Regions from separate parts of the Janibacter sp. RAF52 genome, predicted to be linked through region 3. Evidence: predicted binding sites of a transcription regulator. Region 3 holds the regulator's gene; each other region holds the start of a gene.
The links. The regulator HrcA, encoded in region 3, represses chaperone genes, less so after heat shock. The targets are predictions, from matches to a motif close to TTNGCACTCGNNNNNNNCGAGTGCNAA.
Positions count from the first base shown of each region.

Region 1: a site for HrcA is predicted at 7,237-7,263, ahead of groL (chaperonin GroEL). Genes of this name have one in related genera too.
Region 2: a site for HrcA is predicted at 3,660-3,686, ahead of groES (co-chaperone GroES). Genes of this name have one in related genera too.

Region 1 covers NZ_JBFRDY010000002.1:13,960-23,833, forward strand. The annotation lists gene AB4Y78_RS02465 (xanthine dehydrogenase family protein molybdopterin-binding subunit) at 1-1,673, opposite strand, end outside; gene AB4Y78_RS02470 ((2Fe-2S)-binding protein) at 1,670-2,167, opposite strand; gene AB4Y78_RS02475 (XdhC family protein) at 2,254-3,384, opposite strand; gene AB4Y78_RS02480 (vWA domain-containing protein) at 3,377-4,507, opposite strand; gene AB4Y78_RS02485 (AAA family ATPase) at 4,504-5,376, opposite strand; gene groL (chaperonin GroEL) at 5,450-7,084, opposite strand; gene AB4Y78_RS02495 (hypothetical protein) at 7,293-7,757, opposite strand; gene AB4Y78_RS02500 (DUF3263 domain-containing protein) at 7,975-8,265, opposite strand; gene AB4Y78_RS02505 (pyridoxal phosphate-dependent decarboxylase family protein) at 8,377-9,735, opposite strand.
Region 2 covers NZ_JBFRDY010000011.1:10,630-20,503, forward strand. The annotation lists gene serA (phosphoglycerate dehydrogenase) at 1-592, shown strand, start outside; gene AB4Y78_RS13245 (hypothetical protein) at 618-1,193, opposite strand; gene groL (chaperonin GroEL) at 1,531-3,132, opposite strand; gene groES (co-chaperone GroES) at 3,234-3,530, opposite strand; gene AB4Y78_RS13260 (THUMP-like domain-containing protein) at 3,734-4,987, shown strand; gene AB4Y78_RS13265 (DUF11 domain-containing protein) at 5,003-6,541, opposite strand; gene AB4Y78_RS13270 (hypothetical protein) at 6,675-6,920, opposite strand; gene AB4Y78_RS13275 (glycoside hydrolase family 3 N-terminal domain-containing protein) at 6,919-7,932, shown strand; gene tsaD (tRNA (adenosine(37)-N6)-threonylcarbamoyltransferase complex transferase subunit TsaD) at 8,169-9,248, opposite strand; gene rimI (ribosomal protein S18-alanine N-acetyltransferase) at 9,245-9,724, opposite strand; gene tsaB (tRNA (adenosine(37)-N6)-threonylcarbamoyltransferase complex dimerization subunit type 1 TsaB) at 9,721-9,874, opposite strand, start outside.
Region 3 covers NZ_JBFRDY010000007.1:111,218-121,091, forward strand. The annotation lists gene AB4Y78_RS11130 (hypothetical protein) at 1-621, opposite strand, end outside; gene dnaJ (molecular chaperone DnaJ) at 640-1,758, opposite strand; gene hrcA (heat-inducible transcriptional repressor HrcA) at 1,814-2,851, opposite strand; gene AB4Y78_RS11145 (DUF3097 domain-containing protein) at 2,991-3,866, shown strand; gene fabG (3-oxoacyl-ACP reductase FabG) at 3,871-4,626, opposite strand; gene AB4Y78_RS11155 (trimeric intracellular cation channel family protein) at 4,695-5,345, opposite strand; gene hemW (radical SAM family heme chaperone HemW) at 5,338-6,501, opposite strand; gene AB4Y78_RS11165 (tyrosine-protein phosphatase) at 6,534-7,307, shown strand; gene AB4Y78_RS11170 (hotdog fold domain-containing protein) at 7,311-7,787, opposite strand; gene lepA (translation elongation factor 4) at 7,864-9,720, opposite strand; gene AB4Y78_RS11180 (alkaline phosphatase family protein) at 9,770-9,874, opposite strand, start outside.

The DNA of each region.
Region 1 (9,874 bases), on a different contig from region 3:
CGCGAGCCGTAGGTGTCGAGTCCCTTGTGCGAGATCTGGGTGTCGCCGTGCAGGATCTCGACGTCCTCGAAGGGGACACCCAGCCGGTCGGCGACGATCTGGCTGAAGGCCGTCTCGTGCCCCTGACCGTGCGGGCTCACGCCGACGACGACCTCGACCTTGCCCGTCGCGAGCATGCGCACGCTCGCGTGCTCCCAGCCACCCGCGCCGTAGTCGAGGCTGCCGAGGACACGGCTGGGCGCGAGACCGCACATCTCGGTGAAGGTCGAGATGCCGATGCCCAGTTGCACGGGGTCCTTGGACTCGCGCCGACGACGCTGCTCCTCGCGCAGCTCGTCGTAGCCGAACATCTGCTTGGCCAGGTCCGTGGCGGCCTCGTAGTTGCCGGAGTCGTACTCGAGACCGGCAACGGAGGTGAAGGGGAACTCCTCGTGGGTGATCCAGTTGCGCTCGCGCACCACGAGCGGGTCCTCACCGAGCTCGTGTGCCAGCTCGTCCATGATCCGCTCGATCCCGAAGGTGGCCTCGGGGCGACCGGCACCCCGGTAGGCATCGGTCCAGGCCTTGTTGGTGAGGACCGACTGCATCGAGAAGTGGTAGGCCGGGAACTTGTAGATGGCGTTGAACATGAAGGCGCCCAGGACGGGAACGCCGCCGCCGATGAGGGCGACGTAGGAGCCGAGGTCCGCGAGCAGGTCGACCTTGAGCCCGGTGACCTTGCCCTGCTTGTCGGCGGCGAGCGTCAGCCGCTGCCACTGGTCACGCCCGTGGTGGGCCGCCATGAGCGACTCCGAGCGGGTCTCGGTGTACTTGACGGGCCGGCCCAGCTGGCGGGCCACCCACCAGGCCAGCCACTCCTCCGGCGTCACCTGCAGCTTGCCGCCGAAGCCGCCGCCGACGTCCGGGGCGATGACCCGGATCTTCGACTCCGGGACGCCGGTCGTGGCCGCGAGCGCGAAGCGCACGATGTGCGGGATCTGGGTCGCCGTCCACATCGTCAGCTGCTCGCCGGTCGGGTCGACGACGACGGAGCGCGGCTCCATGAAGGCGGGGATGAGTCGCTGCTGGCGGTACTCGCGCTCGATGACGATGCCGTCCTGGCGTGCGGCGGCAATGGCCTTCTCGACGTCACCCCCGGTGCCGGCCTCGGCGGAGTCGAAGGTCCACAGGGCCGACTTGTTGGTGCCGAGGTCGGGATGCGCGAGGACGGTGTCCTCCGCCGCCTCCTTGAGGTCGAGGGCGGCGGGCAGCTCCTCGTAGTCGACGTCGATCAGCTCAGCGGCGTCGCGCGCCTCCGCGGCGCTGCGGGCAACGACGAGGGCGACGATCTCCCCGGCGAAGGTCACCCGGTCGGCCGGCATCGGCGGGTGCACCGGAGTCACCTGGTCCGGACTGACCGGCCACGCGTTGATGAGGACGCCGACCGATTCGTCGAGGTCGGCGCCGGAGTAGACGGCGACGACATTGGTCGCGCTGGCCGCCTCGCTCGTGTCGACCGACGTGATCCGGGCGTGCGCGAAGGGGCTGCGGACCATCGCCATGTGCAGCATGCCCGGCAGCACGATGTTGTCGGTCCAGCGGGTGCGACCGGTGATGAGCCGCTGGTCCTCCTTGCGACGGCGGTCGCGGCCGATCTCGGTGGTGGCGGGCCGCTCGGTGACCTCCGCGGTCATGACGCACCCCCAGCGGCACCGGCGGAGGCGGCGGCCGAGGCACTCGCCGCGGTCTGCACCGCGCGGACGATGTTGTGGTAGCCGGTGCACCGGCAGAGGTTGCCCTCGAGCCCCAGGCGGATCTCCTCCTCCGAGGGATCGGGGTTGTCGCGCAGCAGGTCGGCGGACTGCATGATCATGCCGGGGGTGCAGTAGCCGCACTGGAGGGCATGGCACTCGTGGAAGGCCGCCTGCACCGGATGCAGCTCGCCATCCGTGGCCATGCCTTCGATGGTCGTCACCTCGCAGCCATCTGCCTGGACGGCGAGGACGTTGCAGGACTTCACGCTCCTGCCGTCGAGGTGGACGGTGCACGCTCCGCAGTTGGAGGTGTCGCACCCCACCACCGTGCCGGTCTTGCCGAGGGTCTCGCGCAGGTAGTGCACGAGCAGCATCCGGGGTTCGACGTCGTCCGCCACGCGGGCGCCGTCGACGACGAGCTCGATCTTGGCCATGGGGCGCTCCTGATCTCGATCACGACAGTGTGATCTGGCTCATGCTAGCCATGACCGTGCCGGAGGTCACCCCTTCGCGTGAGGATTCATCCCTCGCTCGAGTGGTGGATCCGCCCTTGGCGCTCGGCCAGCGGTCGACCGGAGCCGCCCCACCGCTCGGCGACGAACTCGGCCGCGATGCTGATGGCGGTCTCCTCGGGCGTGCGGGCCCCGAGGTCGAGCCCGATCGGGCTGCGCAGCCGGTCGAGCTCCGCCGAGCTGACCCCCACCGCGCGCAGCCGCTCCTGACGGTCCTCGTGCGTGCGACGCGAGCCCATGGCACCGACGTACCCGACCTCGGGCAGGCGCAGGGCCACCTCGAGGAGCGGCACGTCGAACTTCGGGTCGTGGGTGAGCACGGTGATGACCGTGCGCCCGTCGATCCGCCCGGCCTCCTGCTCAGCTGCCAGGTAGCGGTGCGGCCAGTCGACGACCACCTCGTCGGCCGCCGGGAAGCGGCTGTGCGTCGCGAAGACCGGCCGGGCATCGCACACGCTGACGCGGTACCCGAGGAAAGAGCCCACGCGGGCGACGGCGGCCGCGAAGTCGATGGCGCCGAAGACGAGCATGCGCGGCGGCGGAGCGAAGGCCCACACGAAGACCCGCATACCCTCCCCGCGGCGCTGCCCGTCGGCGCCGTAGCCGAGGGTGGCGTTGTGACCGAGCGCGAGCTGGCCGAGCGCGTCGTCACGGACGGCGGCGTCGACCCGCGCGGAGCCGAGGGTGCCGGTCGGCTCCTGATCGGGGCGCACGAGCATCCGCCGCCCGAGCCAGGTGGGGTCCGGGTGCTCGATGACCGTGGCGACCGCCACCGGACGGCCGTCCCGGATGTCGGCGGCCACCTCGCCGAGCTCGGGGAAGGTCTTGCGGTTCATCTGCTCGACCCACACGTCGAGGACCCCGCCGCAGGTCAGGCCGACGGCCATCGCGTCGTCGTCGGAGACGCCGTACCGCTGGAGGGCCGGGGTGCCCGACTCGAGCACCTCCTGGGCCAGCTCGTAGACCGCACCCTCGACGCACCCGCCGGAGACCGAGCCGACAGCGGTGCCGTCGGGCCCGACGAGCATCGAGGCGCCGGGCGGCCGCGGTGCGGATCGGAAGGTCGCGACGACGGTCCCGACCCCGACGGAGTGTCCCTGCTCCCACCAGTCCAGGAGCTCGGTGAGCGCCTCACGCATCGGCCAACACCTCCAGCAGGTCCTCGAACGCCCGCAGTGAGTGTCCTGCGACGAAGGCGTCGATGTGGGGCAGCGCGGCGACGATGCCCACCTGCACCGGACGGTACCCCTCCTTGCCGCGGTGGGGATTGACCCAGACCAGCAGGTGGGACATCCGGCGCAGCCTGGCCAGCTGGTCGGCGAGCTCAATGCCGTCGCCGCGCTCCCAGCCGTCGCTCACGACGACCACGACGGCGCCGCGGGCCAGGTGCCGGGTTTGCTCCCTCGTGAGGAAGACCCGCAGCACCTCACCGAGCCGCGTCCCGCCGGACCAGTCCGGTACCCGGTCACCCACGCGCACGAGCGCCCGCTCGGGGTCACGGGTGCGCAGGGCCTCGGTGACACGAGTGAGGCGTGTGCCGAGCGTGAAGACCTCGACGTCTCCTGCCGTGCCACCGGGCCGGGGCGCCCGCACGATGCCGTGGGCCAGCCGCAGCAGCGCGTCGGCGTAGGGTCGCATCGACCCCGAGACGTCGACGAGCAGCACGACCCGGCGGGTGCGCGGCCCTCGCCGCCGGTGGTGGATCCGGCTCGGCTCCCCCATCTGGCGCAGCATCGAGCGAAGGGTGGTCCGCACGTCGATCTCCCCCCGGACCCACGTGGTCCGTCGGGTCCCGCGACGCACCGGCAGCCGCGGCCGCAGGCCCGCGATCATCCCGTCGAGCACGGCCTTGTCCCGCGGACCCATCGCCGCCACGTCGCGGGAGCGGAGGACCTCGACCTCGCTCGCGGCCACGTGCAGTGCGTCAGCCTCCCCTTCCCCGTCGTCGGCACCGTCGTCCTCGGGCAAGGGGGAGACGAGCGCGCTCTGCTCCTCCCTGTCGACCCGCCAGGGCAGGTCGTCGCGCCCGGCGAACCACTCGGCGTACACCTGCTCGAAGCGCAGGAGGTCCTCCGGGCCGGCGCACAGCGTGGCCCGGCCCGCCCGACGCACGTGCTCGAGGTCGCCGACCCCGACGACCGATGCCGCTTCGAGGAAGGTCGCGGCCCGGTCGTGGGTCACCCCGACCCCGGCGGCCCTGGCCGCGTGGGCGAGCGCGAGGAGGATCTCGTCGACCTCGCCGGCGTGCGGGGGTGCCGTCATCGGGCGAGCACCCGGTCCAGTGCCTGCCTCACCCGCTCGGCGTCCTCGCGGTACTTGATGACGGCCCCGAGCGTGCGGGCGGCGGTCTCGAGGTCGAGCTCCGGCGACCCGAGACGCTGCAGGGCAGCGACCCAGTCGAGGGTCTCGGCGACACCCGGGGGCTTGACGAGGTCCTCGGTCCGCAGTCGCTGGACGGCGGTGACGACCTGGTGGGCCAGCGTCTCGCTGACGCCGGGGAGGCGGCTGCGGACGATCGCCACCTCGCGCTCCAGGCCCGGGTGGTCGATCCAGTGGTAGAGGCAGCGCCGCTTGAGTGCGTCGTGCAGGTCCCGGGTGCGGTTCGACGTGAGGATGACGGTCGGCGGCACGGCGGCCCGAACCGTCCCGAGCTCGGGGATGCTCACCGTCCAGCCCGAGAGCACCTCGAGCAGGAAGGCCTCGAACTCGTCGTCCGCCCGGTCGATCTCGTCGACGAGGAGCACGACCGGGCTGGTGCGCAGCGCCCGCAACACCGGGCGCTCCAGGAGGTAGCGCTCGTCGAAGAGTGAGCTCTCCGCCTCGCTCGGGTCGAGCTCGCCGCTGGCGGCGACCGCTTCGAGGGTGCGCAGGTGGAGGATCTGCCGCGGGAAGTCCCAGTCGTAGAGGGCCTGGGAGGCGTCGAGCCCCTCGTAGCACTGCAGCCGGATGAGGGGGGTCCCCTCGAGCTCGGCGAGGGCCTCGGCGAGGGCGGTCTTGCCCGTGCCGGGGGCTCCTTCGAGCAGCAGGGGGCGCTGCATCTCCCGCGCGAGGAAGGCCACCGTGGCCAAGTCCTCGTCGGCGAGGTAACCCGTGGCACCCAGCCGGTCCGCCAGCTCCTGCGGTGACGTCATGCAGGAAGGGTACGCCGAAGGGCGGTTCCCCGATCCGGGGGAACCGCCCTTCGTGCGTGGTGCAGGAGTGGGCTCAGAAGCCCATGCCCCCCATGCCACCCATGTCGTCGCCACCGGGCATGGCCGGAGCGGCCTTCTCCGGCTTGTCGGCGACGACGGCCTCGGTGGTGAGGAAGAGCGCCGCGATGGAGGCGGCGTTCTGCAGCGCGCTGCGGGTGACCTTGGCCGGGTCGATGATGCCCTGGGCGATCATGTCGACGTACTCGCCGGTCGCCGCGTTGAGGCCCTCACCCGCGGGGAGGTTCTCGACCTTCTCGGTCACGACGCCGCCGTTGAGGCCGGCGTTGGTCGCGATCTGCTTGAGCGGGGCACCCGCCGCGACGCGCACGATGTTGGCGCCGGTCGCCTCGTCACCCTCGAGGGTGAGCTTGTCGAAGGCGGCCTTGGTCGCCTGCAGGAGCGCGACGCCACCACCGGCGACGATGCCCTCCTCGACGGCAGCCTTGGCGTTGCGCACGGCGTCCTCGATGCGGTGCTTGCGCTCCTTGAGCTCCACCTCGGTGGCCGCACCCGCGCGGATGACGGCGACGCCGCCGGCGAGCTTGGCGAGGCGCTCCTGGAGCTTCTCGCGGTCGTAGTCCGAGTCGGAGTTGCTGATCTCGGCCTTGATCTGGTTGACGCGACCGGCGATCTGGTCCTGGTCGCCAGCACCCTCGACGATGGTCGTCTCGTCCTTGGTGACGACGACCTTGCGCGCACGACCGAGCAGGTCGAGCTCGGCGGTGTCGAGCGAGAGGCCGACCTCCTCGGAGATGACCTGGCCACCGGTGAGGATGGCGATGTCGGCGAGCATGGCCTTGCGGCGGTCACCGAAGCCCGGAGCCTTGACGGCGACGGACTTGAAGGTGCCCTTGAGCTTGTTGACGACGAGCGTCGACAGGGCCTCGCCCTCGACGTCCTCGGCGATGATGAGCAGCGGCTTGCCGGCCTGCATGACCTTCTCGAGGAGGGGCAGCAGGTCCTTGATCGAGCCGATCTTGGAGTTGGCGATGAGGACGTAGGGGTCCTCGAGCACGGTCTCCATGCGCTCGGTGTCGGTGACGAAGTAGCCGGAGATGTAACCCTTGTCGAAGCGCATGCCCTCGGTGAGCTCGAGCTCGAGCCCGAAGGTGTTGCTCTCCTCGACGGTGATGACGCCTTCCTTGCCGACCTTGTCCATGGCCTCGGCGATCTTGGCGCCGATCTCCTGGTCAGCAGCGGAGATGGAGGCCGTGGCAGCGATCTGCTCCTTGGTCTCGATCTCCTTGGCCATCGCGAGCAGCTCGTCGGACACCGCAGCGGTGGCCTTCTCGATGCCGCGCTTGAGGGCCATGGGGTTGGCGCCGGCCGCGACATTGCGCAGCCCCTCGCGGACGAGGGCCTGGGCGAGGACGGTGGCCGTCGTCGTGCCGTCACCGGCGACGTCGTCGGTCTTCTTCGCGACCTCCTTGACGAGCTCGGCCCCGATCTTCTCGTAGGGGTCGTCGAGCTCGATCTCCTTGGCGATGGACACGCCGTCGTTGGTGATCGTGGGGGCGCCCCACTTCTTCTCCAGGACGACGTTGCGGCCCTTGGGGCCGAGGGTGACCTTGACGGCGTCGGCGAGGGTGTTCATGCCCCGCTCGAGGCCGCGACGGGCCTCCTCGTCAAAAGCAATGAGCTTTGCCATTCGGGTGGTTCCTCCACGCGAATCGAAGGGTGCGACCGGGGGTGCCCGCGACGGACGGAGAGCGACCACCCGGCTCACGTCACCGTGCGATCGCGCCCCTCACCTGACCGGTCAGGACTGTCACTCTCACGAGGAGAGTGCTAACGCCATTATTGGCACTCTCCTCCGTCGAGTGCAAACGAGGCCGGCCCGGGCCGCCGCCTCGGCCTCAGACCGCCGGGTGGTGGTGCTCGAAGCTCGCCCTCATGGCTCCGTCGACGTCGGAGGAGATCGGGTCGTCGAGGTCCGCGACGAAGACGGCGACGAGCTCTCGGGCCGGGTTGTCGCGGGCGGCGGCGAGCAGCCCCTGCCAGGCCGCGAGGTTGGGGTGCTCGAGCTGCTCGCAGGCCCGGGCCGGCGCGAGGGCCTCGACGGCGGCGGCGAGCTGGTCGGTCGACACGCCGAGGGTGGCGGTCGACCCGTCGTGCCGCAGCACCGTGGCGAGGACCACGGCCGCCAGGCCGTGGCGACCGCCGGGGAGGTTGACGTGCGGCAGCTCCCACTCCGGGTCGCTGCTGGCGGGCGAGATCGCCACGGCCCACGCGGTCGGCCGCGTCCAGCCGTCGACCTGTGCTGCCAGGTGGTCGGCGATCGCCGCCAGCCCGTCGGGGGTGCTCCAGTCGAGGTCGGTCATGGTCCCCACTGTGCCAACGAGTGGGCGGCTCCGGTACCCCCTGCGGACCGGAGCCGCCCACCTGCCCCTCCACCCCTGCACCGTGAGACGCGAGAGCACGACGGCGGGTTCGGCCCGGGCACGATCCGTGACGCTTCCGTGACCCTCGGGCGCCCGGTGCACGCACGAGGGCCCCGCCCGACCGGTGGTCGTGCGGGGCCCTCGTGGCGGCGTGCGCTCAGATCTCGATGCCGAGCCGCCGCGCGCTGCGGGTGCGCTGGCGCTGGTCGCGCAGGCGGCGCAGCCGCTTGATGAGCATGGGGTCCTCGGAGAGGGCGGCCGGGTTGTTGATGAGCCCGTTGAGCACCTGGTAGTAGCGGGTGGAGCTCATGTCGAAGAGCTCCTTGATCGCCTGCTCCTTGGAGCCGGCGTACTTCCACCACTGGCGCTCGAAGGCGAGGATCTCGCGGTCGCGGTCCGTGAGCGGGACCGAGGGGGTCGGCGCGGCGGTCTGGTCTGCGAGGTTCACGTCGAGCACTGTACCGGCGAAATCACACGCCTGTCATTACCTCGGCGTGTCGGCTGGACAGGCGGGGCGAAGGGGGTCACTCACGCCCCCTTAGCCCCACCCGTCACAGGCTCAGCCCATCGAGTCGAGGATGGCGACGATGTCGTCGGTCGTCGTCTGGGGGTTGACGATCGCGAAGCGCGCGAGGGTCTCGCCGTCGTGGTTGGTCGGCACGACGAAGGCGAACTCCTCGTCGAGGATGCGGTCGGACCAGGCCTGGTAGTCCGCGGCCGTCCAGCCCGTGCGCCGGAAGACGAGGACGGACAGGAAGCGCTCGCCGACGAGCTCGAAGCCCTCGCGGCGGGCGATCTCGGCCTCGGCGAAGGCGGCGACGGTCAGCGTCTTCTCGACCGAGTCGGTGTAGGCCTGCGTGCCGTGCGTGGCCAGGGAGAACCAGAAGGGCAGACCCCGGGCCCGTCGCGTCAGACCGACGGAGTAGTCGGTCGGGTTCCAGTCGGTCGCCTCGGTGAGCACGTCGAGGTAGCCCGCGTGCTGGGTGTGGGCCCGGCGCCCCGCCTCGGGGTCGCGGTAGAGCAGCGCGCAGCAGTCGAAGGGGGCGAAGAGCCACTTGTGCGGGTCGACGATGAAGGAGTCGCAGTGCTCGATGCCCGCGTACAGGTCGCGCACCGAGGGCGCGGCCAGACCGGCGCCACCGTAGGCGCCGTCGACGTGGAACCAGATGCCGAGCTCGCGGCACACCTCGGCCACGGAGGTCAGGTCGTCGATGATGCCGAAGTTCGTCGTGCCCGCCGTCGCGACGACGGCGAAGAAGGTCTCCGGCCCCTCGGCGAGGAGGACCTCGCGCAGCCGCTCGCCGGTGAGCCGACCCCGCTCGTCGGGCTCCACGGTGACGAGCTCGGCGTCCATGACGTCGCAGGCGGACTGGATCGACGAGTGGGCTCCGCGGGTGGTCGCGACCCGGAAGGGACGCTGACCGGCGGGTGCGGTGCGGCGCGCCTCGGCACGGGCTGCGACGAGGGCCGAGAGGTTGCCGATCGTGCCGCCGGGGACGAAGACGCCGCCCGCGGACTCGGGGAGGCCGACGAGGTCAGCGATCCACCGGAGCGCCTGGTTTTCGGCATAGACCGCGCCGGACCCCTCGAGCCAGGAGCCGGCGTAGATCGAGCTCGCGCCGACCACGAGGTCGAACATCGCGGCGGCCTCGGTGGGCGCGCACGGGATGAAGGAGAGGTAGCGCGGGTGGTCGACGGACAGGCAGGCGGGTGCGAGCACCTCGGCGAAGAGGTCCATCGCCGACTGCCCGCCGAGCCCCTCGGCGGTGATCGTCTGACCGGCACGCTCCTGCAGCTGCGCCGGCGTGAGGGGCCGGTCGAGCGGGACCGGGTCGAGCTCGAGGCGCTCCTTCGAGTAGTCGAGGACGATCCGAGCCAGCTCGGCCAGGGAGGTGTTGTCGTCAGCGAATCCGTGCACGGAGGCACTCTAGGGGCCAGCCGGCGCGGCGCGAGGCCCTCACGCGACGGCAGGGACACGCCCGAAGGTGCCCTCCCGGCAAACACTTCGGCAGCGCCGTCCACATGGTGTTAACCTTGTGTTCATCTTGAGCCGAGGA
Region 2 (9,874 bases), on a different contig from region 3:
GGGCAATGCGGGCAACTTCGGCGCCCAGCAGTTCGCCAAGATGCGCCCGCGCAGCCTCTTCCTCAACCTCTCGCGCGGCTTCGTCGTCGACCTCGAGGCGCTGCGCGACAACCTCCTGTCGGGGCACATCGCCGGCGCGGCCGTCGACGTCTTCCCGAGCGAGCCCAAGAAGGCGGGCGACCCCTTCGACAACTGCCTGCAGGGCATCCCCAACGTCATCCTCACCCCTCACGTCGGCGGGTCCACCGAGGAGGCCCAGCTCGACATCGGGCGCTACGTCTCCGGCAAGCTGCGCGACTGGGCGAGCACCGGTGCGACGACCATGTCGGTCAACGTCCCGGCGGTCGCGGCACCCGTCGCCGACGGCGGCACCCGCATCCTCCACCTGCACAAGAACGTCCCCGGCGTCCTCGCCCGGGTCAACACGATCCTCTCCGAGGGCGACGTCAACATCGACAGCCAGCAGCTGAGCACCAAGGGCGAGTACGGCTACGCCGTCACCGACCTGGCGAGCGGTCTGCCCGCCGACACCGAGCAGCGCCTGCGCGACCTGCCCGAGACCGTCGAGGTCCGGGTCATCGTCACGGCCTGACCTCTCCACCTTCGCGCGCAGGGGGTCACTCCCGATCGCGGATCCGTCGAGCACCGGTGGCGCTGGGCAGCGCACGGCCCCCGACCCAGGAGGCCAGGCCGACCACGGCCAGCAGGGCCACCCAGGTCCCGGCGAGCCGAGCCCACTCGACCCGGCCCAGGAGTGCGGCATTGCCGGTGAGCGTCACCGAGAGCACCGGGACCGCCGCGCCGAGGAGCAGCGCCACAGTCGTCATGATGGCGGCTGGCGTGGCCGTCTCGACGACCAGTGCCGTGCGGATGACGCGACGTGGGACCCCCAGTGCCACCTGCCGGGCCAGGTCGGCGCCTCGCAGCGAGACCTGCTCGGCGACGGCGACGAGCAGACCGATCGCGGCGAGCCCGCCGGCCACCACGGCCAGCACCTGCGCGGCGACGACGGGCAGCGAGTAGTAGAGCAGGTCGAGCGTGGGCACGCCGTGGACGATGGACCCGCCATCGGTCCGCTGCGCCAGGTACTCGGACTCGATGACACCCTGCAGCGGGACGGCCAGTCCGGTGACGAAGCCGATGAGGACGAGGGAGACGGCCGACCGGGAGGCCAGACCCGGCTGCGCCTGCATCCGGCGCCCCGCGAGGAGCCCACGGCCCCACCCCGACGGACCAGGGCGGCTCGATCCCGAGGACTGACCCTCAGCGCCAGCCGACCTGCCGGGTGGCCCCTCCTGCAGTCGCGGTCCCGGGGGGATGACCCGAGGCCGCGCAAGGGGCACTCCATGGATAGGTGGCATGCGATCTGTGGCGCGTCAGCGCGACGGCTGCGATTCGCGGCAGCCTCGCTGGGGCCGTCTTTCACAGCGATCAGGGTCGGTCGGTGGCTCCTAGGTCGCATCTACACCACGGAGCATGACGAATGGGGTGGCGCACCAACCGGTGCGCCACCCCATTCGGGTCAGGACGTCAGTGCGAGTGGCCGTGGCCCTCGTCCTCGTCCTCCTTCTTGTCCACGACGAGCGTGTCGGTGGTGAGCACCATCGACGCGATCGAGGCGGCGTTGACGAGCGCGGAGCGGGTGACCTTGACCGGGTCGATGACGCCCTGGCCGATGAGGTCGCCGTACTCACCGGTCGCGGCGTTGAGGCCTTGGCCGGGGGTCAGCTCCTGCACCTTGGCGACGGCGACGTAGCCCTCGAGGCCCGCGTTCTCGGCGATCCAGCGCAGCGGCTCGACACCGGCGGTCCGCACGATGTTGGCGCCGACCTGCTCGTCACCCTCGAGGCCGAGGCCCTCGACGACGGAGACCGCGTGGGCGAGCGAGGAGCCACCGCCGGCGACGATGCCCTCCTCGATGGCCGCGCGGGTCGCGGAGATCGCGTCCTCGATGCGGTGCTTCTTCTCCTTGAGCTCGACCTCGGTGTGGGCGCCGACCTGGATGACGCAGACGCCACCGGCGAGCTTCGCGAGGCGCTCCTGGAGCTTTTCGCGGTCCCAGTCGGAGTCGGTCCGCTCGATCTCGGACTTGATCTGGTTGACCCGACCGGTGACGTCGTCGGCGGCACCCTGGCCGTCGATGATCGTCGTCGCGTCCTTGGTGACGACGACACGACGGGCCTGACCGAGGTCCTCGAGACCGACCTGGTCGAGCTTGAGGCCGACCTCCTCGGCGATGACCTGACCGCCGGTGAGAATGGCAATGTCCTGGAGCATCGCCTTGCGGCGGTCGCCGAAGCCCGGGGCCTTGACGGCCGCGACGTTGAAGACGCCCTTGAGCTTGTTGACGACGAGGGTGGAGAGGGCCTCGCCCTCGATGTCCTCGGCGATGATGAGCAGCGGCTTGCCGCTCTGGACGACCTTCTCCAGCACCGGGAGGATGTCCTGGATCGTGGAGATCTTGCCCTGGTTGATCAGGACGTAGGCGTCCTCGAGGACACCCTCCATGCGCTCCGGGTCGGTGACGAAGTAGGGGCTGATGTAACCCTTGTCGAACTGCATGCCCTCGGTGAAGTCGAGCGCGGTCTCGGCAGTCGAGGACTCCTCGACGGTGATGACGCCGTCCTTGCCGACCTTGTCGAAGGCGTCGGCGATGATGCCGCCGATGCCCTGGTCCTGGGCGGAGAGGGAGGCGACCTGCGCGATCTCCTCCTTGCCCTCGACCTCGCGGGCGATCTCGAGGAGGCGCGCGGAGACGGCCTCGACGGCCTTGTCGATGCCCCGCTTGAGGCCGGACGGAGCGGCGCCGGCGGCGACATTGCGCAGGCCCTCCTTGACCATGGCCTGGGCGAGGACGGTCGCGGTCGTCGTGCCGTCACCGGCGACGTCGTTGGTCTTGGTCGCGACCTCCTTGGCGAGCTGCGCACCGAGGTTTTCGTACGGGTCCTCGAGCTCGATCTCGCGGGCGATGGTCACGCCGTCGTTGGTGATCGTCGGGGCGCCCCACTGCTTGTCGATGACGACGTTGCGACCCTTGGGGCCGAGCGTCACCTTGACGGCGTTGGCGAGCTGGTCGACGCCGCGCTGGAGGGCGTCACGGGCGGAGTCGTTGAACTCCAGTTCCTTGGCCATGTTTGTCCTTAGGTTCTTGACGAAGGGAGATAAAGAGCGACGCCCCGGCAGGCCCGGGAGAGGGCCGCACCCGGGGCGTCAGCTGTGTGTCGTGCGCAGGCTCAGGCGAGGATCGCGAGCACGTCGCGGGCGGAGAGGATGAGGTACTCCTCGCCACCGTGCTTGATCTCGGTGCCGCCGTACTTGGAGTAGATGACGCGGTCGCCGACGGAGATGTCCATCGGGACGCGCTCGTCACCGTCGTCGTTGAAACGGCCGGGGCCGACGGCGACGACCTCGCCCTCCTGCGGCTTCTCCTTGGCGGTGTCCGGGATGACGAGGCCGGAGGCGGTGGTCTGCTGCGCCTCGATGCCCTTGACGACGATCCGGTCCTCGAGCGGCTTGATGGAAACCGACACGGTGACTCCTTCTGTGGGACGAATGTGAGTTCTGGGGCGAAGCCTGGCCGGGCGCCGTCGCGGGGGTCGTCCAACCGTGGCATCTGGCACTCGCCAGTGGTGAGTGCCAAGATCAATCTAGGACGCCATCTGGCACTCGGTCAACCCGAGTGCCAGCGAGGGTGGCGGCTGCGGATCGGGCGCCCACCATGGACAATGCGCCTGTGGACATCCAGACCGTGCGTTGGCTCGCCTCCCCCGAGGGGCATGCCCACCTGCACGGTCTCCCCGAGTACACGGAGGCGGAGGCCGTCACGGTCACCGCCCGCCTGCGCAGGGAGGGACTCACCGCCGAGCAGGCCGCCGGCCTGATGACGCAGAAGCGCCTCCAGGGCCGGGCCCGCGACAAGTTCGGCGAGTTCGCCGAGGGCATGCTCTTCACCCCCGACGGCCTCGAGCAAGCCAGCCGGCTCGAGGTCGCCGCCACCCACGCCGGCCGCTACGCCGCGGCGAGCCTCGCGACGGTCCACGACCTCGGCTGCGGCATCGGCTCGGACGCGATGGCGATGAGCGCTCTCGGCGTCACCGTCCACGGCGTCGACGCCGACCCGCTCACTGCCGCCATCGCCGACGTCAACCTGCGGCCGTGGCCCGACAGCCGGGCACGCACGGGCGTGGCCGAGGACTTCGAGGCGCCGCTGGACCCCCTTCGCTCCCGCGCCGGCGTGTGGCTCGACCCCGCCCGCCGCACCCCGGGGGTGGCCGACCGCTCCGGGCGCACCCGACGGGTCTTCCGGCTCGACGAGATCTCACCGTCGTGGGACTTCGTGCTCTCCGTCGCCCGCGATGTGCCCGCGACCGGGGCCAAGCTCTCCCCGTCGCTCCCCCACGACATCCCACCGCTCGGCACCGAGGCCCAGTGGACCTCGTGGCAGGGCACCGTCCTCGAGTGCACCGTCTGGTGGGGGCCGCTCGTCAAGGAGGCCGGCCGGTCCGCCCGCGTCCTGCGCAAGGGGGCCCCGCCCGTCGAGGTCGACCAGCGCAGCTGCGAGGAGGACCCCGGCGTCGCGCACTCCCTCGACGACACGGGCACCTGGCTCTACGAGGCCGACCGTGCGGTCACGCGTGCCGGGCTCATCGGCACGGTCACCGGCGCGGTCTCGGGCATCGAGCTCGAGGCCGGCCTGGGTTACGTCACGAGCGATCAGGCGCTCGACCTCGGCCACGCCCGCCGCTACGAGGTCCTCGAGGCGATGCCCTTCACCGTCAAGGGCCTGCGCGCCTGGCTGCGCGAGCGCGGCATCACCGGGCTGACGGTCAAGAAGCGCGGGATCCGGCTCGACGAGGACCAGCTGCGCAAGCAGCTGAAGATCGGCCGCGGCGCAGGGTCCGGCGAGAGCGCGACCATCGTGCTCACGCGCGTCGGCGGCGACCAAGTTGTCCTCGTCGTGCGCCCGGCTGCTCTCGCCGACGGCTAAGTCTGCCGCCCCGCGTCAGTGGCGTCGGCTCGGCCGCATCACGCTCCACCGCAGGGCGAGCAGCAGACCCAGACCGGCCGCACCGGCGAGGACCACGAGTGCGCCGCCTGACGCGGAGTCCATCGGCCCACCGTCGGTCTGGACGACGTCAGGTGTCTCCGGGCCACCGGAGACGGTCGCCGTCGGCCCCCCGGTCGTCGTCGAGGTCGGCTGGCTCGTGGTCGCCGTCGGGTCGCTCGTCGTCGTCGACGTCGGGGTGGAGCTGGTCGAGGTGGAGGTGGTGCTCGTCGACGTGCTGCTCGACGATGTCGTCGAGGTGGAGGTCGAGGTCGTTGAGGTGGCGGTCGTCGGGCTCGCTGCCGTGACGGTGACCGGGGCGGTGTCCTCGGCGGCGACGACGGTCACGCCCTCGCCCGTCGCACTGGCCGTGTTGGTGTACGTCCCTGCGACGTCGGAGACGGTGGCCCGGAAGCTCAACGACACCGAGCCCGGGGTGTCGCCCGTCGCTGCAGGTACCTCGATGTCATCCGTCCACGTCAGGTCGGTGGTGCCCGTCGGGTCGTTCGTCGTCGCGCCGGTCGTCGAGCCCGGCACGTAGGTGAACCCGGCGGGCAGCGAGTCAGTCACCGAGCTCACGACCTGGCTCGTCGCCCCGGGATTGGAGACCCGGATCGTGTAGGTGACCTCGGAGCCGGCCGACACCTCGGACTGGTCAACCGTCTTGCTCACGGTGAGCGGAGTCGTGCCGACGGGTGAGAAGAAGGTCAGGCTCGACAGCGTCACGGTGGCGCCCTGGCTGATCTCCCGAGTCCACGAGATCGCGATGCCGTTGTCGATCCGCTCGTCGCAGCGACAGGTGTTGGGCAGCATCTCGCCTCTGCCGATCGCCTCCCACACCTGGCTGTACCCGGCCTCGATGTAGGCGGCACCGCTGCTCAGTGGCCGCATGCCCTCGACCCGCTCGGGGTTGACGGAGTCAGGCTGCGCCTTGCAGACCGGGGAGTTGCCGTCGAGGACCTGCCCGAGCCCGAAGTCGCTGTCCTGGAGGTAGCAGTCGCCACCGCGGAAGACCACGGCATCACCGGTGGTCGCACCGCCGGTGATGCGGATGTCCGTCCGGTAGGCGGTCGCCCCGGCGACGTAGGTGTCGACCTGCGTTAGCGTCGCCCCGGTGTCACCCAGACCGACCGTCGTGGTGACGGTGTAGGGACTGGCACTCGTCCCGGCCCCGGTCGGCCCGCTCTGCGAGACCGCGGTGAAGGGCTCGTAGTTGTCGACCAGGGTGGCATCGCCACCCGCCGGGACCCTCTCGGGGCCGAAGAGCCGGTCGTCGAAGGCGACGAAGGTGCCGCAGGCGATGTCGTCGTACCACTCACCCATCACGTCGCCCTCGTAGCGCACGTCGCAGTTGAGCACCGGCGAGATGTCGATCGAGGTGAGCGGTCCCCCCGACTCGATCTCTGCGGCGGACGACGACGGCGCACCGGCCACGGCACCGAACATGGTCAGGACGGCGGCAAAGAACCACCGGGACATCGACGTACGTACACGCATCGCGCCTCCCCAGACGTGTGTCGTGGGACACGGTAGCGGCAACGGCGCGCCGCGTACAGGGGTCTGCGCGCCCGAGCCCGGGGCCCCCCTTCGCCCTCGCAGGTAGCGTGCATGCCATGTCGACCCGAGCCCGTCACCTGACCCGCGCCGCCGCAGGCCTCGCCGTCCTCGCCCTCGTCGGGTGCGGCGGCGGGACCGGAGAGGACCCGACCGGCTCGACGTCGTCTCCGGCGAGCTCCGGGTCGAGCACGTCGACCTCGACCTCCGCGTCGTCGTCGCCGACCTCCTCGAGCACCTCCTCACGGTCCTCGAGCTCGGCCTCCGCGACCGCGGACGGCCCGAAGGCCAGCGCCTGCGTCTCGCGGGTACGCGACGCCATGACGCCCACCCAGCAGGCCGGCCAGCTGATCATGGCCGCCATGCAGCCGGGCCCGGCGACCAGCCTCGACCAGGTCATCGGGGTGCAGGGCCTGGGCTCGATGCTCTACCTCGGCGGCTGGCAGGACCGCTCCACCGTGGCTGCCGCCAGTCAGCACCTGCAGGAGGTCGCCCCGACCGTCGACGGCACCAAGGTCGGCATGCTCGTCGCGGCCGACCAAGAGGGTGGCGAGGTCCAGCAGCTCACCGGCACGGGCTTCACCCCGATGCCCTCCGGCCTCGAGCAGGCCCAGGACGCCGACCTGCGGGCCTCGGCCCAGGCGTGGGGCAGCGAGCTCAAGCAGGCGGGTGTCAACGTCAACCTCGCCCCCGTCGCCGACACCGTCCCGGCGGACATCGGACGGGCCAACGAGCCGATCGGCAAGTGGGACCGGCAGTACGGCTCGACCCCGGTGGCCGCCGGCAAGGGCTCGCTCGCCTTCGCCCGCGGCATGCAGGACGCCGGCGTGGAGCCGACGGTCAAGCACTTCCCGGGCATCGGTCGGATCACCGGCAACACCGACCTGCAGGCCACCGGCATCACCGACTCCACGGCGACGACGAAGGACCCCTACCTCGCCCCCTTCGCCGAAACCATCGAGGGCGGGACCAAGATCGTCATGGTCGGCTCCGCCAGGTACTCGAAGATCGACGGCGAGACGCCCGCCCTGTTTTCGCAGAAGATCGTCACCGGCATGCTCCGCGAGGACATGGACTTCGACGGCGTCGTCATCACCGACGACGTCGGTGCGGCCAAGGCGGTCGCCGCGACCCCGGTGCCGGAGCGGGCCACGAAGTTCGTCGCCGCCGGTGGCGACATCGTGCTGACCGCCGACCCCAGCCAGGTCCCGACGATGGTCTCCGCGATCGAGACCAAGGCGAAGGGCGACACGGCCTTCGGCAAGCAGGTCACGGCCTCGGTGACCCGGGTGCTGACTCTCAAGGAGGACATGGGCCTGCTGCGCTGCGGCTGAGCCCACCTGCGCATTTCCCTAGGGAAATACGGCCCCACCTGCGCATTTCCCTAGGGAAATACGGCCCCACCTGCGCATTTCCCTAGGGAAATACGGCCCCACCTACGCATTTCCCTAGGGAAATACGGCCCCACCTACGCATTTCCCTAGGGAAATACGGCCCCACCTACGCATTTCCCTAGGGAAATACGGCCCCACCTACGCATTTCCCTAGGGAAATACACAGGCGAAGGGGGTCAGTGGGCGTGGTCGTGGTCGACGTGCACCGGCAGGCCGGTGCGCACGTCGGTCACCGGCAGCGAGCTGTCGGCGGGCAGCGAGAGGTCGCTCGCCGGCCTCCCCTTGAGCATCATCTGGGCGCCGAGGCTGGCGACCATCGCGCCGTTGTCGGTGCACAGCCCCGGCCGCGGGACGCGCAGCTGGATGCCTGCGTCGTCGCAGCGCTGCTGTGCCATGGCCCGCAACCGCGAGTTGGCCGCCACCCCACCACCGACCTGCAGGGCAGCGACGTCGTGCTCGGTGCACGCGAGCACCGCCTTGCGGGTGAGCACGTCGACGACCGCCTCCTGGAAGGACGCGGCGACGTCGGCCACCGGCACCTCCCGACCAGCGGCGCGCTCGGCCTCGATCCACCGGGTGACGGCGGTCTTGAGGCCGGAGAAGGAGAAGTCGAAGCGGTGGCGCTCCATGTCCTTGCGATTGGACAGCCCCCGAGGGAAGTCGATGGTGATCTGCCCGTCGCTCGCCGCCCGGTCGATGTGCGGACCACCCGGGAAGGGCAGCCCGAGCACCCGCGCCACCTTGTCGAAGGCTTCCCCGGCGGCGTCGTCAATCGTCGACCCGAGGCTGCGGATGTCATGCGTGACATCGGGGACGAGCAGCAGCGAGGAGTGCCCGCCGCTCACGAGCATCGCCATCGTCGGCTCCGGCAGCGGCCCGTGCTCGACGATGTCGACGGCCACGTGGCTCGCGAGGTGGTTGACCCCGTAGATCGGCAGGCCGAGAGCGACGGCCAAGGCCTTGGCCGAGGCGACGCCGACCATGAGCGGACCGGCGAGCCCCGGGCCAGCGGTCACGGCGATGCCGTCGAGGTCGGTCAGGGCCACGCCGGCCTCACGGCAGGCCCGCTCGATGGTCGGGACCATCGCCTCGAGGTGCGCCCGGGAGGCGACCTCGGGCACGACGCCTCCGAAGCGGGCATGCTCCTCGACGCTCGAGGCGACGGCGTCGACGAGCAGCTCGGTGCCGTGGACGATGCCGACGCCGGTCTCGTCGCACGAGGTCTCGATGCCGAGGACGAGTGGTGCATCCGTCATGCCTGCGTCTCCTGCGTCAGGTCGAGGGCGAGGACGAGCGCGTCGACCCCACCCGGGTAGTAGCCGCGTCGGGTCTGCAGCAGCCCGAACCCGGCAGAGTCGTAGAGCCCGCGCGCCGCGACGTTGTCGGCCCGGACCTCGAGCACGAGCCGCTCGGCCCCGGCGGCCCGGGCCCGGTCGACGAGCTCGGCGAGCAGCCGGCGGCCCAGGCCGGTGCCGCGCGCCCGGGGCAGCGTCGCGATGGTCATGACGTCGCTGGTGTCACCCGCGTGGTCGAGCCCACCGTAGCCGGCGATGCCGTCGGCGTCCTCCGCGACGACGTACTCGCGCCGCGGCCGTCCGGCGAGCTCGCCCCACCACGAGGCGAGGCTCCAGGCCTCGGCCCCGAAGAGCTCCCGCTCGTGGTCGGCGAGCACCGCGAGGTCCTGCCACCGCGCCTCCCGCAGGCGAAGGGGGGTCACCGTCGCCGTCGTCACCGGGTCCCCCCGGCCGCGCCGGCTCCGCCGGCAGCACCGGCAGCAGCGGGCGCCACGGCGTCGGGTCGGCGCAGGTAGAGCGGCTCGACGGGCATGTCCGCGCCGGCGGCGATGCGAGTGGCGGCGAGGGCCGCGAGCGCACCGGCGTCG
Region 3 (9,874 bases):
CTCGAGGTCACGGACGAAGGCGGCGACGTCGCGGGGGCCGAGCGCCCACCAGACGAAGGGGGTGTCCAGCCGCGGGGCCCGCGGCAACGGGTCGTACCTGCCCCCGAGGCCCCGCCAGTCGTCGACGGCGTCGGGCCCGTCGGTGCCGTTGAGCAGCAGGCACTCCCCGCCGGCCACCCGGCGGCGCCGGGCGAGCGTGACGACGGAGCGGGCAGCCCGGGCGGACGTCGCCCACACCATGCGGCCGGGGTCCATCGTCGCGAAGGGGACCGGGCGCGAGCCGACGACCAGGCCGTGGGCGCGCACCTCGATGCCCCGGCTGTCGTGGGTGGCCGCGAGACCCACCCCGACGAGCACGGCCACGGCCACCCCGATGGCCAGAGGGCACAGGACGGCGGCCACCGGCAGCGCGCCGAGCACCACGAGCACGGTCGCGGTCGCGACGGCCAGGACCACCACGACCCCGACGACCGCGAGCAGGGCCGCCACGGGACGCGAGGCGGCGGGCACGGTGTGCCGGGCGCGCACCGGCCCGAGCTGCTCAGGGGTGGTGCGCAGCGACGTCTCGAGCGCCGGCGACGCCTGCGGTGTGCCGTCGAGGCCGACGAAGCGGCGCAACATCGCGCGGCGTCCGGGCCGTCAGCGCTTGAAGGCGTGCCGCAGGCGCCCGACGAAGCCGGAGTCGACGTCGTGGAGCTCGCCGTCGGGCTGCTCCTCGTCACGCAGCCGCGCGAGGTCGCGCAGCAGCTGCTCCTGCTCGGCATCGAGCTTGGTCGGGGTGCGCACGTCGACGTGGATGACGAGGTCGCCACGCCCTTCGTGCCGCAGGTGGGTCACGCCGAGCCCGGGCAGGACGATCGTGTCGCCGGGCTGGGTGCCGCGCTTGATGGTGATCTCCTGCTCGCCGTCGAGGGTGGCAAAGCTCATCGTCACGCCGAGGGCGGCTGCCGTCATCGGTACCGCGACCGATGCGTGCAGGTCGTCGCCGCGCCGGGTGAAGGTCTCGTGCTCGGCGACCCGCAGCTCGACGTAGAGGTCCCCGGCCGGCCCACCACCGGGACCGACCTCCCCTTCGCCGGCGAGGTGGATGCGGGTGCCGGTGTCGACACCGGCGGGGATGCGCACCTTCATCGTGCGGCGGCTGCGCACGCGGCCCTGGCCGGAGCACTCGTGGCAGGGGCTCGGGATGACCTCGCCGAAGCCCTGGCAGGTCGGGCACGGACGGCTCGTCATCACCTGGCCGAGGAAGGAGCGCTGCACCTGCTGGACCTCACCGCGCCCACCACAGGTGTCGCACGTGCGGCGACCGGTGCCGGGCTGGGCCCCGTCGCCGGAGCACGAGCCGCACACTGCCGCGGTGTCGATCGTCAGGTCCTGCTCGCCGCCGAAGACCGCCGTCGCGAGGTCGATCTCGAGACCCACGAGGCCGTCCTGCCCACGTGAGGAGCGCGAGCGCGGCCCACGACCGCCGCCCGCGGCCTGGCCGAAGAACTGCTCCATGATGTCGCTGAAGCTGAAGCCGGCACCGAAGCCCTCGTGCGCACCGCCGTAGGGGTCACCGCCCATGTCGTACTGGCGGCGCTTCGTCTCGTCGGAGAGGACGTCGTAGGCCTGCGAGACCCGCTTGAACTGCTCCTCCGCCTCGGGGCCGGGGTTGACGTCCGGGTGCAGGGTGCGGGCGAGCTTGCGGTACGCCCGCTTGATCTCCTCGGGCGTGGCCTCGCGGCTGACGCCCAGATCCTCGTAGTAGTCGTTCACGCGTGAGGTCCTCGTGGGTCGTGGTCGATGTCGGTCGGGTGCGGGGTGGCGCCGGTCAGGCGTCCACGATCCGCGAGAGGTAGGCGGCCACAGCGCGCACCTGCGCCATGGTCGCCGGGTAGTCCATGCGGGTCGGGCCGAGCACGCCGACGGCACCGACGTGCTCGTCGCCCGCGCCGTAGCCCGAGGTGATGAAGGAGGTCGACTGCAGGCTCGACACCGGGTTTTCGGCGCCGATGCGTACCGAGACGCCCGTCGACGCGTCGTGGGCCTCGGCGCTCAGCAGGCGCAGCAGCACCACGTGCTGCTCGAGGGCGTCGAGCACCGGCTCGAGCGTCATCGGGAAGTCGCCGGAGCTGCGGGCGAGGTTGGCGGTGCCGGCGAGCGTCACCTTGGTCGCCCGCTCCTCCGCGAGCGCCGCGTCGAGCGCGGCGAGCACGCCCGCCGTCAGGGCGTCCTCGGTCTCACGGTCGTCCTCGTGGAGGGTCGCGAGCGAGGTGAGCGCCTCGGCGAGGCGCCGGTCGTGGGTCGCGGCGTTGATCCGCGCACGCGCGCTGGCGAGGGCCTCGGCCCCCGCCGCGGTCGTGTAGTCGACGTTGATCGGGATGATCCGCTGCTCGACGCGGCCGCTGCCCATGATGACGACGACCATGAGCCGCGTCCGGCTCATCGGGACGAGCTCGACGTGCCGGACGGTGCTGCGGGTCAGCGAGGGGTACTGCACGACGGCGACCTGACGGGTGAGCGTCGACAGCAGACGCACCGTCCGGTCGAGGACGGTGTCGAGGTCGTCGGCGCCCTCGAGGTAGCTCGTGATGGCGGCCCGCTCCCCCTTCGACATCGGGCGGACGGCTGCCAGGCGGTCGACGAAGAGCCGGTAGCCGGCATCGGTGGGGATCCGCCCGGCGGAGGTGTGCGGCGCCGCGATGAGGCCCTCGTCCTCGAGCGCGGCCATGTCGTTGCGCACCGTCGCGGCCGAGACGTTGAGCTGGTGCCGGTCCAGGAGAGCCTTGGAACCCACCGGCTCGGAGGTCTGCACGTAGTCCTCGATGATGGCGCTCAGCACGGCCATGCGCCGCTGCTCCTGGCTCATGCGGACCTCCCTTCGACACGATGCTCGGACCGCTGGCACTCGGTCCACCTGAGTGCCAAGTCTACGACCGGGGCGGGCATTCCCCGGAATCCGGCGTGCCGCCTGCGCCGGCGACCGCCCTTCGGCCTACCGTCCCTGCGTGAGCGATCGATACGGCAAGGACGTCCTCTCCGCCGGCTGGCAGTCGAAGGGGAGGCTGGCGCGGCCCACCTCCCGCGCCCTCGAGGCGGTGACCGGCACCGTCGTCGAGGACGTCGAGACCGGCTGGGTCGGCGCCGTGGTCGCGGTGGAGAAGGCCGGCGGCGTCCACGTCGTCCACCTCGAGGACCGACGTGGCAAGGTCAAGGCCTTCCCGCTCGGGCCGGGCTTCCACGTCGACGGCGCCCCCGTGACCCTCACCCCGCCGAAGGGGGCGCAGCGCGCGGCCCTCGCCGCCGCCCAGCAGCAGGCCTCGCGCACCGCGAGCGGCTCCGTCGCCGTCCACGACGGCAAGGCCCGCGTCGCCCGAGGCTCGCGGATCTTCGTCGAGGGGCGCCACGACGCCGAGCTCGTCGAAAAGGTCTGGGGCCACGACCTGCGCGTCGAGGGTGTCGTCGTCGAGCCGCTCGACGGCGTCGACGACCTGGCTGCCGCGATCCGCGACTTCGCTCCCGGCCCCGGCCGCCGGATGGGCGTGCTCGTCGACCACCTCGTGCCGGGCAGCAAGGAGTCGCGCATCGTCGAGAAGGCCAACCGGGTCGCCCCTGAGCACGTGCTCGTCCTCGGCCACCCCTACGTCGACGTCTGGCAGTCGGTCCGGCCCCAGCGTCTCGGCATGGACACCTGGCCGACGGTCTCCCGCTCGATCGAGTGGAAGAAGGGCATCTGCCAGCACCTCGGCTGGGCCCACGACACCCAGGCCGACATCGCCCGTGCCTGGAAACAGATCCTCGCCACCGTGCGCACCTACGCCGACCTCGAGCCGGCGCTGCTCGGCCGCGTCGAGGAGCTCATCGACTTCGTCACGGCCGAGTAGCGGGTCAGTCGCGCGGGCCGCCGGCGACGTAGATGACCTGGCCGGAGACGAAGCCGGCCTCCTCGGACAGCAGGAAGGATGCGGTGGCGGCGATGTCCTCGGGCTGGCCGACGCGACCGACAGGGGTCTCCTTGGCGGCGTGGGCGAGGAAGTCCTCGAAGGGCACGCCGATCCGCTCGGCGGTGGCCGCGGTCATGTCGGTCTGGATGAAGCCCGGAGCGATGGCATTGGCGGTGACACCGAACTTGCCGAGCTCGATGGCGAGGGTCTTGGTGAAGCCCTGCATGCCGGCCTTGGCGGCGGAGTAGTTGGCCTGGCCCCGGTTGCCGAGGGCGGAGGTCGAGGAGAGGTTGACGATGCGGCCGTACTTCTCCGCGGTCATGTGGGCCTGGGCCGCCTTGGTCATGAGGAAGGCGCCGCGCAGGTGGACCGCCATGACGGAGTCCCAGTCGTCGACCGACATCTTGAAGAGCATGTTGTCGCGGATGATGCCCGCGTTGTTGACGAGCAGGGTCGGGGCGCCGAGCTCTGCGGCGACCCGAGCGACGCCCGCCTCGACCTGCTCGGCGTCAGAGACGTCCACGCCCACGGCGAGAGCGGTCCCGCCCCCTTCGGTGATCTCGTCGACGACCACCTGGCAGGCGGACTCGTCGAGGTCGAGGACGGCGACGTGGTGGCCGTCCGTGGCGAGGCGAAGGGCGATGGCCCGGCCGATCCCGCGGGCGGCTCCGGTGACGATGGCGGTACGAGTCGTGGTCATGCCCTCATCGTGCGCCATGGGGTAAGCGCCCGCACACCTGCGTCCGCGAAGCGGTCATCGACACCGGGTCAGCGGCGGTGCACCCGGCTCGGGCGCCACTTCGGCTCGGTCGGCAGCATCCACCCACGCCGTCGAGCGAGGTCGCACACGCCGCCGCCAATGAGCAGTGCCCCCAACGAGGCGAGCGGATCAGTGGTCACCAGCTGGAGCAGGACGAAGGAGGCGCCGCCGGCGAAGGCCGCGGTCGCGTAGAGCTCGGAGCGCTGCAGGATCGCGGGCACGCTGCCGAGCATGACGTCGCGCACGACCCCTCCCCCGCACGCGGTGAGTACGCCGAGCAGGATCGCCGGGAACCAGTGGATGTCGAGCAGCAGCGCCTTCTGGGTGCCGACGACGGCCCAGGTGCCGAGCGCCACGGCGTCCACCCAGGGGAAGACCTGCCGCCAGCGGCGCCCTTCGAGCGGGACGAGGAAGGCGATGAGGGCGGCCGTGAGCGCCACCGTGAGGTACCGCAGGTCGGTCAGCGCCACCGGCTGGACGTCGAGCAGCACGTCACGGATCGCGCCACCCCCGAGGGCGGAGACGACGGCGAGCACGCAGAAGCCGACCGGGTCGAGCTGGTAGCGCCGGGCGACGGCCCCACCGAGCAGCCCGTTGGCGAAGACGCCGAGCAGGTCGAAGGCGGCGATGAGGTCGGGGATCTGCGGGACGTCAGGCACCTGCGCTCCTGACGAGGTGGTGGACGACGGTGTCGGCCAGCAGTCGACCACGGCGGGTGAGGACGACACGGCCGCCGATCGCGGCCCGACCCTCGACGAGGCCGTCGGCGACGAGGCCCGCGACGGCCCGACGCCCCTGCGGCGTCAAGCGATCGGTCGGCAGCCCGTCGACGAGACGCACCCCGAGCAGGACGTCCTCGTCGGCGCGCTGCTCGGCCGTCAGGACCTCGCGCTCGGCGGCCGGGTCCCCCTCGGCCAGCGCCTTGGCCCAGGTCGCCGGGTGCTTGAGGTTCCACCAGCGCTCGCCGTCGACGTGGCTGTGCGCGCCCGGGCCGACGCCCCACCAGTCGTGGCTGCGCCAGTAGGCCTCGTTGTGCCGGCAGCGGTCGGCGGGCGTGCGGGCCCAGTTGCTGATCTCGTACCAGCCGTAGCCGGCCGCGGCGAGCAGCTCGTCGGCCAGCTCGTACTTGTCCGCCTCGTCGTCACCCGTCGGCATCGGCAGCTCGCCCCGACGCACCCGGGCGGCCATCTTGGTGCCGTCCTCGACGGTCAGGGCATAGGCGGACAGGTGGTCGGGCTCGAGGGCGACGGCGGTCTCGAGCGAGGTGCGCCACTGGTCGAGGGTCTCCCCCGGCGTGCCGTAGATGAGGTCCAGGCTCACCGCGAGACCCGCGGCACGGGCCGCGGCCAGGGCACGGGCGACGTTGGCAGGGTCATGGGTGCGGTCGAGCGTCGCGAGCACCTGCGGCACGGCTGACTGCATGCCGATGCTCACCCGGCTGAAACCGCCGTCGGCGAGCACCCGCAGCGACTCCTCGGTGACGCTGTCGGGGTTGGCCTCCGTCGTTACCTCGGCATCGTCGTCCAGGCCCCACCGCTCCCGCACGGCATCGAGGAAGCGCACGAGGTCCTGCGGGGGCAGCAGCGTCGGCGTGCCGCCCCCGACGAAGACCGTCGAGACCGGGCGGTCCGTGCCCACGGACCGCGCCGCCAGGTCGAGCTCGCCGATCGCGGCGTCGACGAAGGTGGCGACGCTCGCCCCCTTCGCGCCGCCGACGGGGCCCAGCTCGGTGGCCGTGTAGGTGTTGAAGTCGCAGTACCCGCATCGGACCGTGCAGAAGGGCACGTGCAGGTAGATGCCGAAGGGGGGACGCACCGGCCCATCCTCCCACCGATAGCGTGGGCGGCATGACCCGGTGGATCGAGCTCGACGGCGTCGTCAACATGCGTGACCTCGGTGGCCTGCCCACCCGCGACGGCCGCACCACCCGCGAGGGGCGGCTCATCCGCAGCGACAACCTCCAGGACCTGAGCGAAGGGGATGTCCGTCACCTCGTCGAGGTGCTCGGGGTGACGGACGTCGTCGACCTGCGCAGCCACGTCGAGCACGAGGTCACCGGCGCCGGGCCGCTGCGCTCCACCCCGCTGACCCACCACCACCACAGCCTGCTGCGCGAGGACCTCGGGGCCGATGAGACGGTCGAGGAGGCACTGGCGGTCCGGTGGGGTCGCGGGGACCCCGCGCCGCGGGACGGGGCCTTCTGGGCCCGGCACTACACGGGCTACCTCACGCGGCGCCCCGACTCCGTCGCCGCGGCACTCGCCGCGATCCGGGACAGCGCCGGAGGCACCGTCGTCCACTGCGCCGCGGGCAAGGACCGCACGGGCACGGTCGTCGGCATGGCTCTGGCGGTCGCCGGGGTCCCCGACGAGGAGATCGTCGCCGACTACGTCCTGACCGCCGGGCGGCTCGAGCGGATCATCGATCGCCTCATCGAGGTCGAGCCCTACCGCAGGTCACTGCCCACCCACACCCTCGAGGAGCAGCTGCCCCGCGCGGAGTCGATGGCGGCGGTGCTCGCCCACCTCGACGAGGAGTTCGGCGGGACGATCGGCTGGCTGGAGGCCGCCGGGTGGACCCAGGAGGAGGTCACGCGGCTGCGCGACCGGCTCGTGGGGTGAGGCTCAGGCCTTCTTCGGCTTGGCAGTGACGTAGACGGGGATGACGCCCTCGACGACGACGACGCCGTCGGTGCGCACCGCCTTGACCCGGATGTCGACGTCGTAGGGAGCCTCGCCCGTCCACTGCTCGGGGTCGGTCTCGGCGACGCACAGCAGGTCGGTCGTCGACTTGGCGAGGTAGCTCACCCGCAGGCCCCGCGGCAGCCATCGCTGGTCGCTCGGGCAGGTTGCCTCGGCGAGCAGACCCATCGCGGCCTCGAGCCCGTTGCACACGGCGATCGCGTGGAGGGTGCCGATGTGGTTGTGCACCCGCTTGCGGTTGCGGATCGACAGCTCGGCGTGGTTGGCGCGGACCTCGCGCACCTTCGGTCGGACGGTGGCGAAGTACGGCGCCTTGACGGCGTAGAGCAGGGAGAAGATCCGCTTGCCGGCCGGGAGGCTCGTGACGCGCTGGTAGAGGTCGAAGGTCTGCTGTGCCATGACCGCCACACTAAGCCAGCGCTTAGTGGCCGGGAAGGGTCCCCGGCGTCGGCTGCGTCACGTCAGCATCGCGCCGTTACTTCTTGGCCTTGTCCACGGCGCTGTCGTCAGAGGAGAGCGCAGCGATGAAGGCCTCCTGGGGCACCTCGACGGTGCCGATGTTCTTCATCCGCTTCTTGCCCTCCTTCTGCTTCTCGAGCAGCTTGCGCTTGCGGGAGATGTCACCGCCGTAGCACTTGGCGAGCACGTCCTTGCGGATGGCGCGGATGGTCTCGCGGGCGATGATCCGCGCGCCGATGGCGGCCTGGATCGGCACCTCGAACTGCTGGCGCGGGATGAGTTCCTTGAGCTTGCCGGCCATCATCGTGCCGTAGGCATAGGCCTTGTCCTTGTGGACGACCGCGCTGAAGGCGTCGACGGTCTCGCCCTGCAGGAGGATGTCGACCTTGACCAGGTCGGCGGCCTGGTCGCCCGCCTCCTGGTAGTCGAGGGAGGCGTAGCCGCGGGTCTTGGACTTCAGCTGGTCGAAGAAGTCGAAGACGATCTCGGCGAGCGGCAGCGTGTAGCGCATCTCGACGCGGTCCTCGGAGAGGTAGTCCATGCCGCCGAGCTGGCCGCGCTTGCCCTGGCACAACTCCATGATCGCGCCGATGAACTCGCTCGGCGCGAGGATCGTCGCCTTGACGACCGGCTCGCGGACCTCGGCAACCTTGCCGTAGGGGAACTCGCTGGGGTTGGTCACGAGGATCTCGGAGCCGTCGTCCATCGTCACCTCGTAGACCACGTTGGGCTGGGTCGAGATGAGGTCGAGGTCGAACTCGCGCTCGAGCCGCTCGCGGACGATCTCCAGGTGGAGCAGGCCGAGGAAGCCGCAGCGGAAGCCGAAGCCGAGGGCAGCGGAGGTCTCCGGCTCGTAGACGAGCGCGGCGTCGTTGAGCTTGAGCTTGTCGAGGGCGTCGCGCAGCGTCGGGTAGTCGGACCCGTCGATCGGGTAGAGCCCCGAGAAGACCATGGGGTTGGGGTCCTTGTAGCCACCGATCGCGTCGGCCGCGGGCGCCGCGGCATTGGTCACGGTGTCACCGACCTTGGACTGGCGCACGTCCTTGACCCCGGTGATGAGGTAGCCGACCTCGCCGACGCCCAGCCCCTTGCTCGGCAGCATCTCCGGCGAGATGACGCCGATCTCGAGCAGCTCGTGGGTCGCCTTGGTCGACATCATCGCGATCTTCTCGCGGGGGTGCAGGGCCCCGTCGACGACACGCACGTAGGTGACGACGCCGCGGTAGTTGTCGTACACGGAGTCGAAGATCATCGCGCGGGCCGGGGCGCTCGCGTCGCCCTCGGGAGCGGGCAGCTTGGCGACGATCTCGTCGAGCAGCTCCTCGACCCCTTCGCCCGTCTTGCCGCTCACCTTGAGCACGTCCTCGGGCTCGCACCCGATGAGGCCGGCGATCTCCTCCGCGTACTTCTCCGGCTGTGCCGCCGGGAGGTCGATCTTGTTGAGCACCGGGATGATCGTCAGGTCGTTTTCCATCGCCAGGTAGAGGTTGGCGAGGGTCTGCGCCTCGATCCCCTGGGCGGCGTCGACGAGGAGGATCGCTCCCTCGCACGCGGCGAGGGAGCGGGAGACCTCGTAGGTGAAGTCGACGTGCCCCGGGGTGTCGATCATGTTGAGGCAGAAGGTCTCCCCCTCCTGCTCCCACGGCATGCGCACGGCCTGCGACTTGATGGTGATGCCGCGCTCGCGCTCGATGTCCATGCGGTCGAGGTACTGCGCGCGCATCTGCCGGGCCTCGACCACGCCGGTGATCTGCAGCATCCGGTCGGCCAGCGTCGACTTGCCGTGGTCGATGTGGGCGATGATGCAGAAGTTGCGGATCTGCGCCGGCGGGGTCGCGTTCGGCGGGAGGGCCTCACGGGCCTGGGGTGACACGGGTTGCGGACCTCGGGTTCGTCGGGACAGGGCTCAGTGGCCCATCCTCTCAGACCAGACGCGATCTCCCGTCATATCCCGTCGTCGGCAGGCCGAAGTACTGCGCGATCGTCGGCGCGACGTCCATCGTGTGCGCGACCGCGGTGCGCACCCC